One region of the Pseudomonas sp. 273 genome, then DNA from elsewhere that is predicted to be linked to it. Evidence: predicted binding sites of a transcription regulator. Region 1 holds the regulator's gene; the other holds the start of a gene.

Region 1 (7,155 bases):
CCCAGAACCTGGGCATCGAGCACCTGTTCCAGGGCCGCGAGGACAAGCTGGTGGTCCTCGACCAACTGCTCGCCGAACTCGGGCTAGGCTATGAACAGGTCGCCTACCTGGGCGACGACCTGCCCGACCTTCCGGTCATCCGCCGGGTCGGCCTGGGCATGGCGGTGGCCAGCGCCGACGCCTTCGTTCGCCAGCACGCCCACGGCGTGACCCAGGCGCGCGGCGGCGAAGGCGCGGCCCGTGAATTCTGCGAACTCATCCTGCGCGCCCAGGGCAACCTCGAGGCGGCGCAGAGCGCCTACCTGTAGAGCCGGATATGCCGAAGACCCTTCGCCAGAAGCTCCTCCTCGCCCTGATCGCGGTCCTGCTGGTCGCACTGGGCTACTACTGGAACGTGCGCCTGGACTTCAACGAGCGCCAGGTCACGCCCAGCAACGACGCCATCGACTTCTACGCGGCCAATGCCCACAGCCTGCAGTACCGCGAGGACGGCAGCCTGGCCTACGAGATGACCGCCGATCGGCTGGAACACATGAAGGCCACCGACGTCACCAACGTCACCACGCCGGACCTGTTCTTCTTCCGCGAGGGCCAGCCGCAGCCGTGGCACGTGCAGAGCGTGCGCGCCGAGGTGGGCCCGGAAGGCAAGCAGGTCGAACTGATAGACAACGTCCGGGTCCAGCGCACCGACGCGCAGAACCGCACCCTGCTGCTCACCACCACGCGCATGACGGTGTTCCCGGACAAGGATTATGCCGAGACCAGTCAACCCGTTAAGATCACCGAGCCCCAAGGGGTGACCACGGCGGTAGGCATGAAAGCGTATCTGAAAGACAGCCGGATGACCCTGCTGTCCAACGTAAGAGGTCAGCATGAGGTTCGTTAAAACCTTCCCCCTTTTCCTCGGCCTCGTCGCCAGCCTGGGCAGCAGCGCAAGCTGGGCGCTGCCGACCGATCGCGAACAACCGATCCGCGTGCAGGCCGACAGCGCCGAGCTGGACGACAAGCAGGGCGTCGCGGTCTACCGCGGCGACGTGGTGGTGACCCAGGGCAGCATGAAGCTGACCGGCAACACCGTCACCCTCAAGCAGAACAAGGACGGCGAGATCGAGGTGGTCACCTCGGTCGGCAAGCCCGCCTACTTCGAGCAGAAGCCGGCGCCGGAAAAGGAAATCACCAAGGCCTACGGCCTGACCATCCAGTACTTCGTCACCCAGAACCGGGTGATCCTGATCGACCAGGCCAAGGTGATCCAGGAAGGCAACACCTTCGAAGGCGAGAAGGTCGTCTACGATACCGAACGGCAGATCGTCAACGCCGGCCGCGCCACGGGCACCCAGGTGACCACCCCGCGCCCGCGCATCGACATGGTCATCCAGCCCAAGAAGAAGCAGGATCAAGCCCAGTAATGGCCACGCTCACCGCACAGCACCTCGCCAAGAGCTACAAGGGTCGCCAGGTCGTCCGCGACGTCAGCATGAGCATCGACAGCGGGCAGATCGTCGGCCTGCTCGGCCCCAACGGCGCCGGCAAGACCACCTGCTTCTACATGATCGTCGGCCTGGTGCGCGCCGACCAGGGCGTGGTCCGCATCGACGAGCAGGACGTCACCAACCTGCCCATGCACGGCCGCGCCCGCGCCGGCATCGGCTACCTGCCGCAGGAAGCCTCGATCTTCCGCAAGCTGTCGGTGGCGGACAACATCGGCGCCATCCTCGAGACCCGCGCCGACCTCGACCGCAACGGCCGCAAGGAAGCCCTGGAGAGCCTGCTGGAGGAGTTCCACATCCACCACATCCGCGACAACCTCGGCATGAGCCTGTCCGGTGGCGAGCGCCGCCGCGTGGAGATCGCCCGCGCCCTGGCCAGCTCGCCGAAGTTCATCCTCCTCGACGAACCCTTCGCCGGCGTGGACCCGATCTCGGTGGGCGACATCAAGCAGATCATCCACCACCTCAAGGCCAAGGGCATCGGCGTGCTCATCACCGACCACAACGTGCGCGAGACCCTGGACATCTGCGAGACGGCCTACATCGTCAACGACGGCCAGTTGATCGCCGAAGGCGACTCCACGGCAATCATGGCCAACGAGCTGGTCAAGGAAGTCTACCTGGGCCACGAGTTCCGCCTCTGAGCCCCCACGCCCCGGCCTCGTGCCGGGGCGCAGGCACCCCATCACGTCGGCCCGACCGACCGACATCAGATTTATGCGTAAACGCCCTAGGCAAAGTCCGAGAATTCAGGCATATAATTTGCTTCCTAGCGGCGTTCCGGAGCTTCGGCCCTGGCGCCCGTAGTCGTGGATATGGCGCACTACACGCCAGCGAACAAGGTGCCAAGTTCCAGCCATGAAACCATCGCTTGTCCTCAAGATGGGCCAGCAGCTGACGATGACCCCGCAGCTGCAACAGGCCATCCGACTGCTCCAACTCTCCACCCTGGACCTGCAACAGGAGATCCAGGAGGCGCTGGAATCCAACCCGATGCTCGAGCGCCAGGAAGAAGGCGACGACTTCGACGCTAGCGACCCCTACGCCGAAGGCGCGGAAACCCCCGCCAACACCAACGCCAACTCGCAGAGCGAAAGCTTCCAGGAAACCACCACGCCCAGCGCCGACAGCCTGGACGAGGACCAGTGGGCCGAACGCATCCCCAACGAGCTGCCGGTCGACACCGCCTGGGAAGACGTCTACCAGACCAGCGCCAGCAGCCTGCCCAGCAACGACGACGACGAGTGGGACTTCACCGCCCGCACCTCCGCCGGCGAGAGCCTGCAGAGCCACCTGCTGTGGCAGCTGAACCTCTCCCCCATGTCCGACACCGACCGCCTGATCGCCCTCAGCATCATCGACGGCATCAACGACGACGGCTACCTGGAGGAGTCCCTGGAGGACATCCTCGTCTCCCTCGACCCCGAGCTGGACGTCGAGATGGACGAGGTGGAAGTGGTGCTGCGGCGCATCCAGCAGATGGAGCCGGCCGGCGTCGGCGCGCGCAACCTGCGCGAATGCCTGCTGCTGCAGCTACGCCAGATGCCCGCCAACACCCACCTGCTGAACGAGGCCCTGCGCCTGGTCGCCGACCACCTCGACCTGCTCGGCAGCCGCGACTACACCCAGCTGATGCGGCGCATGAAGCTCAAGGAAGACGAACTGCGCGAGACCATCGAGCTGATCCAGTCGCTGCACCCGCGCCCGGGCTCGCAGATCGAGTCCGGCGAGGCCGAGTACGTGGTGCCGGACGTGATAGTGCGCAAGCACAACGAGCGCTGGCTGGTGGAACTGAACCAGGAAGCGGTGCCACGCCTGCGCGTCAATTCGCAGTACGCCGGCCTGGTGCGCCGCGCCGACTCCAGCGCCGACAACACCTTCATGCGCAACCAGCTGCAGGAAGCCCGCTGGTTCATCAAGAGCCTGCAGAGCCGCAACGAGACGCTGATGAAGGTGGCGACGCAGATCGTCGAGCACCAGCGCGGCTTCCTCGAGTACGGCGAGGAGGCCATGAAGCCGCTGGTCCTGCATGACATCGCCGAGGCGGTGGGCATGCACGAGTCGACCATCTCGCGGGTCACCACGCAGAAATTCATGCACACCCCGCGTGGCATCTTCGAGCTGAAGTACTTCTTCTCCAGCCACGTCAGCACCTCCGAGGGCGGTGAATGCTCGTCCACGGCGATCCGCGCCATCATCAAGAAACTGGTCGCGGCAGAAAGTCCGAAAAAGCCGTTGAGCGACAGCAAGATCGCTGGTTTACTGGAGGCACAGGGCATTCAAGTGGCACGTCGGACAGTCGCCAAGTACCGGGAATCCCTCGGGATAGCTCCGTCGAGCGAGCGCAAGCGACTGGTCTGATTGACCCAAGCCAAGGTGTTCCGGCGGCAGGCCCCATAACCTGCCACTTATACACGGGCAATAAGGAGAAAGCGGTATGCAAGTCAACATCAGTGGACATCAACTGGATGTGACCGACGCCCTGCGCGACTACGTCGGCGAGAAACTCGGCCGACTGGAGCGCCACTTCGACAAGATCACCAATGTTCAGGTCATCATGGAGGTCGAAAAGCTGAAACAGCGCATCGAGGCCACCCTGCACATCGCCGGTGGCGAAGTGGTGGCCTGTGCCGAACATGAAGACATGTACGCAGCCATCGACCTGCTGACCGACAAACTCGACCGCCAACTGATCAAACACAAGGAAAAGTACCTCGAACGCCAACAGGGCGTTGGAGTCCGCTAACCCCCCTCCCCTATGATCCGACTTGAGCAGATCCTGTCCCCCGGCCGTTCCCTGGTGAACGTGCCGGGCGGCAGCAAGAAGCGCGTACTCGAACAGATCGCCAACCTGGTCGTGAAAGACCTTCCCGGCCTCGACGCGCAAGACATCTTCGAAAGCCTGGTGGCCCGCGAACGCCTGGGCTCCACCGGCTTCGGCAATGGCATCGCCATTCCCCACTGCCGCCTGACCGGCTGCAAGGCGCCGATCAGCGCAATCCTTCACCTCGATGCACCGGTGGACTTCGACGCCCTCGACGGCGCCCCGGTCGACCTGCTGTTCGTCCTGCTGGTACCCGAAGCGGCCACCGAGGAGCACCTGGAGCTGCTGCGCCAGATCGCCTCCATGCTCGACCGTTCCGAGGTGCGCGACCGCCTGCGCCGCGCGAGCGATGGCGACGCGCTGTACCAGATAGTCGTGGAAGTGCAGAACGGCCACTAGCATGCGCCTGATCATCGTCAGCGGCCGTTCCGGCTCCGGCAAGAGCACTGCCCTCAACGTCCTCGAGGACAGCGGCTTCTACTGCATCGACAACCTGCCGGCCAGCCTGCTGCCGGACCTGGCCCAGCGCGCGCTGCTGCACACCGAGCTGATGCACCCGCAGGTGGCCGTGTCGATCGACGCGCGCAACCTGCCCAGCCAGCTCAAGCGTTTTCCCGAGCTGCTGCAGGAGGCCCGCGACAAGCACATCCAGTGCGACGTGCTGTACCTGGACGCCGACGACGAGACGCTGCTCAAGCGCTTCTCCGAAACGCGCCGGCGCCACCCGCTGACCACCGACAACCGTTCCCTCGCCGAGGCCATCGCCGACGAGGAGCAACTGCTCAGCCCGATCGCCGACCTCGCCGACCTCAAGCTGAACACCACCAACCTCAACCTCTACCAGCTGCGCGACGTCATCAAGCTGCGCCTGCTGAACAAACCCGAGCCGGGCACCGCCTTCCTCGTCGAGTCCTTCGGCTTCAAGCGCGGCATGCCGGTGGACGCCGACCTGGTGTTCGACGTGCGCTGCCTGCCCAACCCCTACTGGAAACCGGAACTGCGCGAGCAGTCGGGCCTGGACAAGGACGTGCAGCAATACCTCGCCGAGCAGCCCGACGTGGAAGAGATGTACCAGGACACCCTGGGCTACCTGAACAAATGGCTGCCGCGCTTCGCCGCCAGCAACCGCGCCTACGTCACCATTGCCATCGGCTGCACGGGCGGCCATCATCGCTCGGTCTACCTCGCCGAGCGCATCGGCAGTGCCCTGAGAGCCACCCTGAAGAACGTGCAGATTCGCCACCGCGACCTGAGCTAGCAGCAGATAACGAAAGGACAGCCCCCTCGCGATGCCCGCCCTCGAGATCACCATCATCAACAAGCTCGGCCTGCATGCCCGCGCGGCGGCCAAATTCGTCGGCGTGGCCGGCCGCTTCCCGTGCCAGGTCCGCGTCGGCCGCAGCCCGGAGAGCACGGTGGATGGCAAGAGCATCATGGCCGTGATGATGCTGGCCGCGGGCAAGGGCACCAACCTGCACCTGAACGCCGAGGGCGAGCAGGCCGACGAGGCCCTGCAGGCGCTCGTCGACCTGATCAACAACTACTTCGACGAAGGCGAGTGACCGCCCGCCCGCACGACGCCGGGTGCTAGCCCAGCGACGTATCCAGCACCATCATCAGGCAGAAGCCGACGATCAGCCCCAGGGTGGCCTCCCCGGCATAGCCACGGCGCTGCGATTCCGGAACGATTTCCCGCACCACCACGTAGAGCATGGCGCCCGCCGCCAGGGCCAGGCCCCAGGGCAGCAGCATCCGCGATACGCCCACCAGCCAGGCGCAGAGCACCGCGAACAACGGCTCGACCAGCCCGGAAGCCGCGCCGGCCAGCATCGCCTTGCCCCGCGACATGCCCGCCCCGCCAGCACCAGCGCGATCGCCAGGCCCTCGGGCACGTCCTGCAGGGCGATGCCCAGCGCCAGGCCGCCCGCCCCTTCGACCTCGCCGCCGGCGGCGACGCCCACGGCCATGCCTTCGGGAATGTTGTGCAGGACGATAGCCGCGACGAACAGCAGGATGCGCGCGGGGATGGCCGGCCCCGGCGCGTCCCGCAGGTCATGCTGGGCATCGTCCAGGACCCGCCCGGCCAGCATCAGCCCCAGCGCCCCCAGGGCCATGCCGAAGCTCACCAGCAAGGCCGCGTAGAGCGGCGAGCGGCCACTGGCCTCGACCGCCTCCAGCGCCGGCAGCAGCAGCGAGAACGCGGTCGCCGCCAGCATCACCCCGGCGCCGAAGCCCAGCAGGGCATCGGCCACCCGCGCCGGCATGCTGCGGATCAGCAGCACCGGCACGGCGCCCAGGGCGGTACCCAGGGCGCAGACCAGGCCGCCGACCAGCGCCTGGTACAACGGCGCCGGCAATTGCAGGCGAGCCAGCAGCAACAGGTGGTTGAACAGCAGGCCGCTGCCCAGGAGCACTATCCCCAGGCCGAGCCACCAGCGCAGGTTGCGTGCGCCGGCCTGGCGCGCGCTTGCCTCTAGCGGGCGCATGGTGCCACTTCCCCGGCAGGCATCAGGCGAGCCCCCGCTGCTCCAGGGCCAGGCGGTAGCGGCGCGCCACTTCCGGCCAGTCGACCACCTCGTAGAAGGCCGCGATGTATTCCGGCCGGCGGTTCTGGTACTGCAGGTAGTAGGCGTGTTCCCAGACGTCCAGGCCGAGGATGGGGATCAGGTCCTGCATCAGCGGGCTGTCCTGGTTGGCGCTGCTTTCCACCTTCAGGCGTCCCTGGCTGTCGACGCAGAGCCAGGCCCAGCCGCTGCCGAAGCGGGTCAGCGCGGCCTTGGTGAAGGCTTCGCGGAAGGCCTTGTAGCCGCCCAGCTCGGTTTCGATGGCGCGGGCCAGGGC
Region 2 (7,155 bases), 2.9 Mb from region 1:
GAATATGAATTTTCTGTACGGCATTTCTATGTCTTGCCGCGTGCCTGCTGTTGAAGAACTTCTCACGAGTGAGATTGCCTTGGCCCAGGGTGTGAGCCAACCTCGGATGCCCATTTGTTGAACAGTAGCCATTCGATCATCAGTTGCGGGGGTGGCGATATTGCAGGGTGCACGGTTCCTATATGGCGTAGGTTACCCAGCGATTCCATAGTCAACGTCCGTTTACGGTGTTGAAGATTCGTGTCCAGTGCGAGGCGCGCTGGCAGGGTAGTGAATCCGGCTAGATTGCAGCTGCAGAAACGAGTCTGTAAAACTTGGCACTCTGCCTTCGGCATGACTGCCAAGAGTTCTAGTGTGAGCCATTCCGATCTAGGTCAGAGTACGGAGCGTACTGCTCTTCATTTCAGGTCGGTGAGGAGTCAGATGGTTTGGTTTTGATAACTTTTGCGTAGCAGTACTCACATCCTCCAAGGCGGTGGCTTCTTTAGGTTCCGGCCACCTAGCGTTCACTCCCGCACAATGACTCCGGGTTCCGGTTGCATACTTTGGTGCCCTGTGGCGAGACATGTCCCGACTCTGAGTTCTAGCAGACCTACTCTTGTCATTTCTCCTGCACTTTCTGTAGTGCTGCAGTGATGTCGTCAGATGGCAGTCAAAGAAAGGAGGCGAGCTTTTGCGAGGGACTATCAGTATTGGAAGTGTCCTATGGGGCGTATACGTTCTGTGAATAGAGTGGCGGTCCTAACGCCAGAGAAGGCGAAGGGCGGGCCACCGTGCTGCGTCTCGGGCCCTGACGGAGGACCTGTCAGGGGGGCACCCTTTCGGGCCGTCCCTCTCATGCCTTTGGCCGACTGGCTGAGGCTTCAGAAGGTCGGGGTTTCGGTGGTTGCCAGCGCTTGAACTTGGTCCTGCATTTCCCTTTCTCGAAACGCGTCGAGGAAGGTTGTGGTCGAAGAGACCAGTTGGAGTGGAGTATTAATCAATGGTCTGAATCCTAGCCATTCGTAGCACGTGGCGGCGCGGTCGTTTTTGGCGTCCACGGTCAGAAAGGCGATGCCGACGTGTTTGGACATTTCGAAGACGCGCCAAAAGGTGTCGTTGAGCTTTCCGAGCCGCCGGCCTTGGCAGGTGAAACTCACCGCCAAACGAGGGGGCCGGAACTCGCATTCAACCCAGCCCCAAATCTCCGCTTAACTCCAACCCCCACCCGGTCGCCTTGACTGGGAAGCAGCTCCCGCGCCGGCAGGCGGAAAGGCCCTTTCCGGCTCGCCTTCCGGTTCCACGAGGCGGAAGCATCCTTTCACTTCGCTGCCGGCTGGAGTCCCCGGAATACGGGTCTTCCGGGCGTTGGCACCGAACTTGCTCCCAGGCTCGCAAAGGGGTACCCGACCATGGCAACCATAGATTCCGATTACGTCCAGCAGATGGCGACCCAGCTGGCCCAGTACGACATCCAGGCGTCGCAGACGCGGCTGAACCGCAACAAGACCAGCTACAACAGCGAGCTGTCCGCGGTCACCCAGCTGAAGTCGGCGCTGAGCAGCTTCGCCTCGGCGGTGACCGGGCTGCGCAGCAGCTCCAGCAGCGCCAGCAACATGCTGGTCAACAGCGCCACCTTCAGCGCCGAGGGCTATGCTACCGCCAGCGTCGGTTCCACCGCCGTTTCCGGCAGCTACCAGTTCTTCGTCAAGCAGCTGGCCTCCAAGGACCAGGTGGCCCTGCAGGGCCTGAGCGACGGCGACCTGGGCAGCGGCGAGCTGACCATCGGCCAGGGCAGCGACAGCTTCAAGGTCGACATGAGCGGCATCACCAGCCTCAGCGCCCTGGCCTCGGCCATCAACGGCGCCGCCGACAACACCGGCGTCAAGGCCACCCTGGTGCGCAGCGACGGCACGGTGAACCTGGTGCTGACCAGCGACAAGAGCGGCGCCGACCAGGCCATCAGCCTGTCCAGCAGCAATGCCGTGGTGCAGGGTTCCATCGACGCCCGCAAGCAGCTTTCCAGCGCCCAGGACGCCATCGTCTACCTGGGCGGGCAAGGCGGCATCGAGCTGCGCAACGCCAGCAACACCTTCGACAAGGCCATCGACGGCGTGAGCCTGACCTTCACCAAGGTCAGCGACCCGGCCGAGGCGCCGCTGAGCCTCGACATCGGCCGCGACAAGGACGCCACCACCAAGAAGTTGCAGGGCTTCCTGGATGCCTACAACACCCTGATGGGCACCATCGGCACGCTGACCGCCAGCGGCAGCGGCACCACCAGCCGCGGCGCGCTGGCCGGCGACTCGGCGGTGCAGGCGATCAGGTCGGCGGTCAACGGCCTGATCCGCACCAGCTTCGGCGGCGTCAACCTGATCGGCTACGGCGTCAGCGCCGACAGCAGCGGCAAGCTGACACTCGACAGCAGCAAGCTGGAGAAGGCCCTGGCGCAGAACGCCGACGGCTTCGAGCAACTGTTCAGCGGCAAGGGCAACCTGATCGACAGCCTGGACAGCGCGCTCAAGGCCTACACCAGCTCCACCAGCGGCCTGCTGACCTCGCGGGTGAACAGCCTGAACGACAAGCTGGCCGACATCGACGACCAGTTCGATGCCCTGCAGACGCGCTACAACAACGCCTACTCGCGCTACCTCAAGCAGTACACCAACCTCATGCAAGTCATGAATTCCATGGACCAGACCTCCAGCATGTTCACATGACCTATTCGATGAACGAAGGCTACGACAGCTACCGCACCACGGACCTGGAGGCGCGCGCCGCCGCGGCGTCGCCCTACGAGCTGGTGCTGGTGCTGTTCGACGGCCTGCTCGACGAACTGGCCCGCGCCCGCGGGCATATCGAGGCCAGGCGCTTCCAGCAGAAGGGCCGTTCCCTGGACAAGTGCATGAACATCCTCAACGGCCTGTCCAGCGCCCTCGACTACGAAGCCGGCGGGGCGGTGGTGCAGGACCTGGCGCGGCTCTACGACTACTGCATCTACCGCCTCTCGGACGTCAGCGTGAACCTGTCGCTGGAGGGCCTGGACGAGGTCGCCGGCCTGCTCGGCACCCTGCGCGAAGGCTGGGCCGGTGTCCATGCCGCCCGTGGCTGATCCGCGCGTGCACGAGCTGCGCAGCCTCCACGCGCGCCTGGGCGAGGTGCTGGCGCGCGGCGAGTGGGCGCGCCTGGGCGAGGTCGACGGCGCCATCCGCGCGCTGCTCGAACGCCTGGCCGCCGGCCCCGCGCTGGACGCCGCCGGCATGGAGGCCAAGCGCCGTTTGCAGCAGTTGCACGAGCAGGCGCGGCGCGCCTGCGCGCAGGAGGTGGAGCGCCTGCGCCAGTTGCTGGCGAGCCACCTGGAGTACGCCGAAGGGCGCTCCGCCTACATGCAGATAGACCGCTTGCTGGCCGGGAGATGACAGTGTTGCAGGTGAATACCCGCCTGGCCGCGGACGCCGCGCCGGGCAAGGACACGCCGCTGCCGGCCGTACCGGCCATGGGCGCCGGGCAGCAGGCCGCGGGCACGGCCGCCAGGGGTGGCTCCGAGGCGGCGGGCGAGGTGCTGCCGGCCTTCGCCGCGCAACTGGCCAAGGGCGCGGAAGCGACCGAGGACGTGCCGGAGGCTCCCTCCACGCCCGCCGACCCGGCTGCGCCACAGGACCTCCCGCCGCAGCCCGACCCGAGCCTGGGCGCCCTGCCGGGCGCCGAGCAGTGGCTGGCCAGCATGCTCGGCCAGCGCGAAGTGACCTTGCAGGCCCGCGACGCCGGCCAGGCCGGGGATGCCGCGAGCGCGCCGGTATCCCGCGCCCTGCCCGGCAACCTGCCGCTGCCGCAGTTGCCCCAGGGCATGGCCGAGGCCCCGCCGCCGCCGGCCCAGGGCCAGCCCCTGCCGAGCCTGGCCCTGCCGGCCAAGACCGAGGAAGCGCCACCGGCGAAGGCCGCAACGGCTGCCGACGAATTGCTGCACAGCCAGCTCGACAAGCTCGCCGGCCAGGTGCCGTCGCCCGCCGCGCCGGCGCCGCCCAACGCCCCGGCCGTGGTGAACGACGCCCAGCCGCTGGCGGCCAGCCACATGCCCGAGCGCCAGCTGAGCCTGCAGGCGCCGGCCGAACGCTGGGGCGAGCAACTGCTCAACGCCCTGCGCGACAACGTCGAGCTGCAGCTGCGGCACAACCAGCAGAGCGCCGCCATCCGCCTGGACCCGCCGGAGCTGGGGCGCCTGGAAATCTACCTGAGCCGGGACAATGCAGGCCTGACGGTGCAGATCCACGCGGCCCAGGGCGACGTCGCCCGCCTGCTGCAGCAGGGCGCCGAGCGACTGCGCCAGGACATCGCCGGAGCCAGCCAGCAGCCGGTGGAGGTGCAGGTCTCCGACGGCCGCGCCGGCCAGCAGCAGGCGCAGCAGCAACAGGCCCGGCAGGGGCGCCCGGCCAGTTGGCTGGACGACGCGCCGACCGGTGCGGCGGCGGAGCAGGGGACGGCGGCGGACGCCGGCCTGCGCCCGCGCGACGTGCTGGTCACCGTCTAGCGCCGGGCAACCCATGGAAACCGAGGATCGGAAAACCGTCATGACGATGCGCCGCATCATGTTGTTGTTCACTGTTCTGAATCTGCTGATCGCCGCCGGCGGCGTGGCCGGCACCTGGTACCTGGCGCGCCCGCTGCTGGCCGCCCAGGCCAGGGCCGGCGAGGCCGCCGGCGCTGAGCAGGGCGCCGCGGCGGAAGAGGAAGCGCCCGGCGAATACGAGTTCTTCCCGGTCAACAAGATCATCGTCAGCCTGCCGGGCGGCGACGGCCGCGAGCACTACTTCGTGCTCGACCTGGTGCTGCAGGCCGAGCTGGGCACCCAGCAGAAGAAGCTGCAGCAGATCGACCCCATGGTGCGCAACTCGGCGGTGGCGCACCTCTCCGCGCTGACCTACGAGCAGCTGCGGGCCAAGGCCATCCCGGCGCTGCAGGGCGAGCTGGAGCAGGTGCTGCTGGCCGACTTCGCCACGCGCAAGGTGGCCGCGCCCTTCCAGCACGTGCTGGTCAGCAAGCTGATCGTGCAATAGGGGGCCCGCCCATGAACGCCCACTGCGCCCTCGACTACCGCAACCCCGCCGAGGCGGGCCACCCGGCCTTCGCCCCGGGCGCCGAGCAGCAATGGCTGATGCGCTACCTGCCGCTGGTGCGGCGGGTGGTCAGCCAGCTGTCGCTGCAGGCCAACCAGGTGCTGGACCGCGAGGACATGGAGCAGATCGGCCTGATGGGCCTGCTGGAGAGCCTGCGCCGCTACGGCACGCCCGACGAGCAGTTCGCCGGCTTCGCCGTGCTGCGCATCCGCGGCGCCATCCTCGACGAACTGCGCCGCCAGGACTGGCGCCCGCGCCAGGTGCGGCTGCAGGCGCACAAGGTGCGCGACAGCATCCGCGAGCTGGCCCGGCGCCTGGGCCGCACGCCCGGCGACAAGGAAATCCTCGCCCACACCGGGCTCGACGAGCGCGGCTACCAGGACTACCTGCAGGCCGAATCCTGCGAGGCCATCGAGAGCCTCGACGCGCTGCTGGGCGAGGGCCTGGAGAACCTGGTGGACGGCGAGTCGGCGCTGGAGGCGCGGGTGCTGCGCGAACGCATGCTGGCCCAGGCCCTGGCGCAGCTCAGCGAGCGCGAGCGCCTGGTGCTGACGCTGTACTACCAGCACGAGCTGAGCCTGAAGGAAATCGCCCTGGTGCTCGAGGTGAGCGACGCCCGGGTCTGTCAACTGAGCAAGCAGGCGCTGAACAAGGCCTGCCGCTACCTGAGCGAGAGAAGCTGAATCATGCAGAAGATCATAGGCGCGCTGATCATCGTCGCCTGCGTCCTGGGCGGCTACGCCATGGCCCATGGCGAGATGAGCGTGCTCTGGCAGCCGGCGGAGGTGGTCATCATCCTCGGCGCCGGCCTGGGCAGCCTGGTGGTGGCCAACCCGCGCGAGGTCCTGCTGGAAATGCTCGTGCAGATCAAGGGCGTGTTCGTCTACAAGCGCCGCGGCGAGGAGTTCCAGCGCCAGTTGCTGATGCTGCTCTACCAGCTGCTGGAGATGGTCGAGGTGGGCGGCCTGAAGGTGCTCGACGAGCACATCGAGGAGCCGGAGCAGAGCGAGCTGTTCGCCCGCTACCCGCTGATCCTCCAGGAAAGGAACCTGATGGCCTTCATCGCCGACAACTTCCGCCTGATGGCCATGGGCAAGATCAGCGCCCACGAGCTGGAAGGCTTCCTGGAGCAGGAGCTGGACGCCATGGAGCAGGCCCTGCTGCAGCCGTCGAAGTCGCTGCACAAGGTCGGCGAGGCCATGCCCGGCTTCGGCATCCTGGCGGCGATCATGGGCATCATCATCACCATGGGCAGCATCGGCGGCACCATCGGTGAAGTAGGCGCCCACGTGGCCGCGGCGCTGGTCGGCACCTTCCTCGGCATCTTCTTCTGCTACTGCGTGCTCGACCCGCTGTCCAACGCCATGGCCCAGCGGGTGAAGACCGAGCTGTCGGCCCTGGAATGCGTGCGCACCACCCTGGTTGCCCATGTCGCCGGCAAGCCCACGCTGCTGGCGGTGGACGCCGGGCGCAAGCTGATCGAGCAGGACGTCAAGCCGGCCTTCCGCCAGCTCGAGACCTGGGTCAACCAGTACGAGGATGAAAGGGAAGCGGCATGAGGCGGCGCGGCGAGCAGAACCACGAGGTCATCATCAAGCGGCGTGGCAAGAAGGGCCACGCCGAGGAGCACAGCTCCGCCTGGAAGGTGGCCTTCGCCGACTTCACCCTGGCGATGATGGCGCTGTTCATGGTGCTCTGGATCGTGCAGCCGCGCAGCGTGATGCAGAACCCGGCGGTGGGTGACCTGCAGAGCAACCCGCTGGTGGACGGCGGCGCCGGGGTGTTCGATGGCTCCAGCCGCACGCCGGTGGAGCTGGATGGCCTGCCCATGCCGGTGCAGCCGCAGAACCCGCCGCGCACCCCCGAGGGCAGCCGCGCCAGCGTCGACGGCAAGCAGCCGGGCGAGGGCAGCGAGCCGCGCCACTATGACTCCAGCGTCGACCTGCAGGAACTGGCGGCGCTGATCCGCGCGGTCTCCGCGCAGACCGACGCGCTGGCCAACATCGAGGTCAAGGTGGTGCCCCAGGGCCTGCGCGTGCTGATCAAGGACGACCCGCAGCGC

What was found. Region 1 encodes sigma-54, which starts transcription at its own class of promoters, with help from an activator protein. Its sites were predicted from a motif close to ANTGGCATNNANNTTGCTNT; they were not measured.
Region 2: a site for sigma-54 is predicted at 1,347-1,366, ahead of fliD (flagellar filament capping protein FliD). Genes of this name have one in related genera too.

The regions. Positions count from the first base shown of each region.
Region 1 covers NZ_CP116775.1:5,559,174-5,566,328, forward strand. Annotated here, with positions in the region: gene PKO50_RS25380 (HAD family hydrolase) at 1-308, shown strand, start outside; gene lptC (LPS export ABC transporter periplasmic protein LptC) at 317-886, shown strand; gene lptA (lipopolysaccharide transport periplasmic protein LptA) at 873-1,409, shown strand; gene lptB (LPS export ABC transporter ATP-binding protein) at 1,409-2,134, shown strand; gene PKO50_RS25400 (RNA polymerase factor sigma-54) at 2,349-3,851, shown strand; gene raiA (ribosome-associated translation inhibitor RaiA) at 3,928-4,236, shown strand; gene ptsN (PTS IIA-like nitrogen regulatory protein PtsN) at 4,249-4,713, shown strand; gene rapZ (RNase adapter RapZ) at 4,715-5,572, shown strand; gene PKO50_RS25420 (HPr family phosphocarrier protein) at 5,604-5,876, shown strand; partial or broken gene PKO50_RS25425 (ZIP family metal transporter) at 5,902-6,800, opposite strand; gene PKO50_RS25430 (superoxide dismutase) at 6,823-7,155, opposite strand, start outside.
Region 2 covers NZ_CP116775.1:2,699,865-2,707,019, forward strand. Annotated here, with positions in the region: gene PKO50_RS12835 (hypothetical protein) at 864-1,139, opposite strand; gene fliD (flagellar filament capping protein FliD) at 1,392-2,699, shown strand; gene fliS (flagellar export chaperone FliS) at 2,696-3,091, shown strand; gene PKO50_RS12850 (hypothetical protein) at 3,075-3,398, shown strand; gene PKO50_RS12855 (flagellar hook-length control protein FliK) at 3,401-4,507, shown strand; gene PKO50_RS12860 (flagellar basal body-associated FliL family protein) at 4,548-5,033, shown strand; gene PKO50_RS12865 (FliA/WhiG family RNA polymerase sigma factor) at 5,045-5,776, shown strand; gene motA (flagellar motor stator protein MotA) at 5,780-6,652, shown strand; gene PKO50_RS12875 (OmpA family protein) at 6,649-7,155, shown strand, end outside.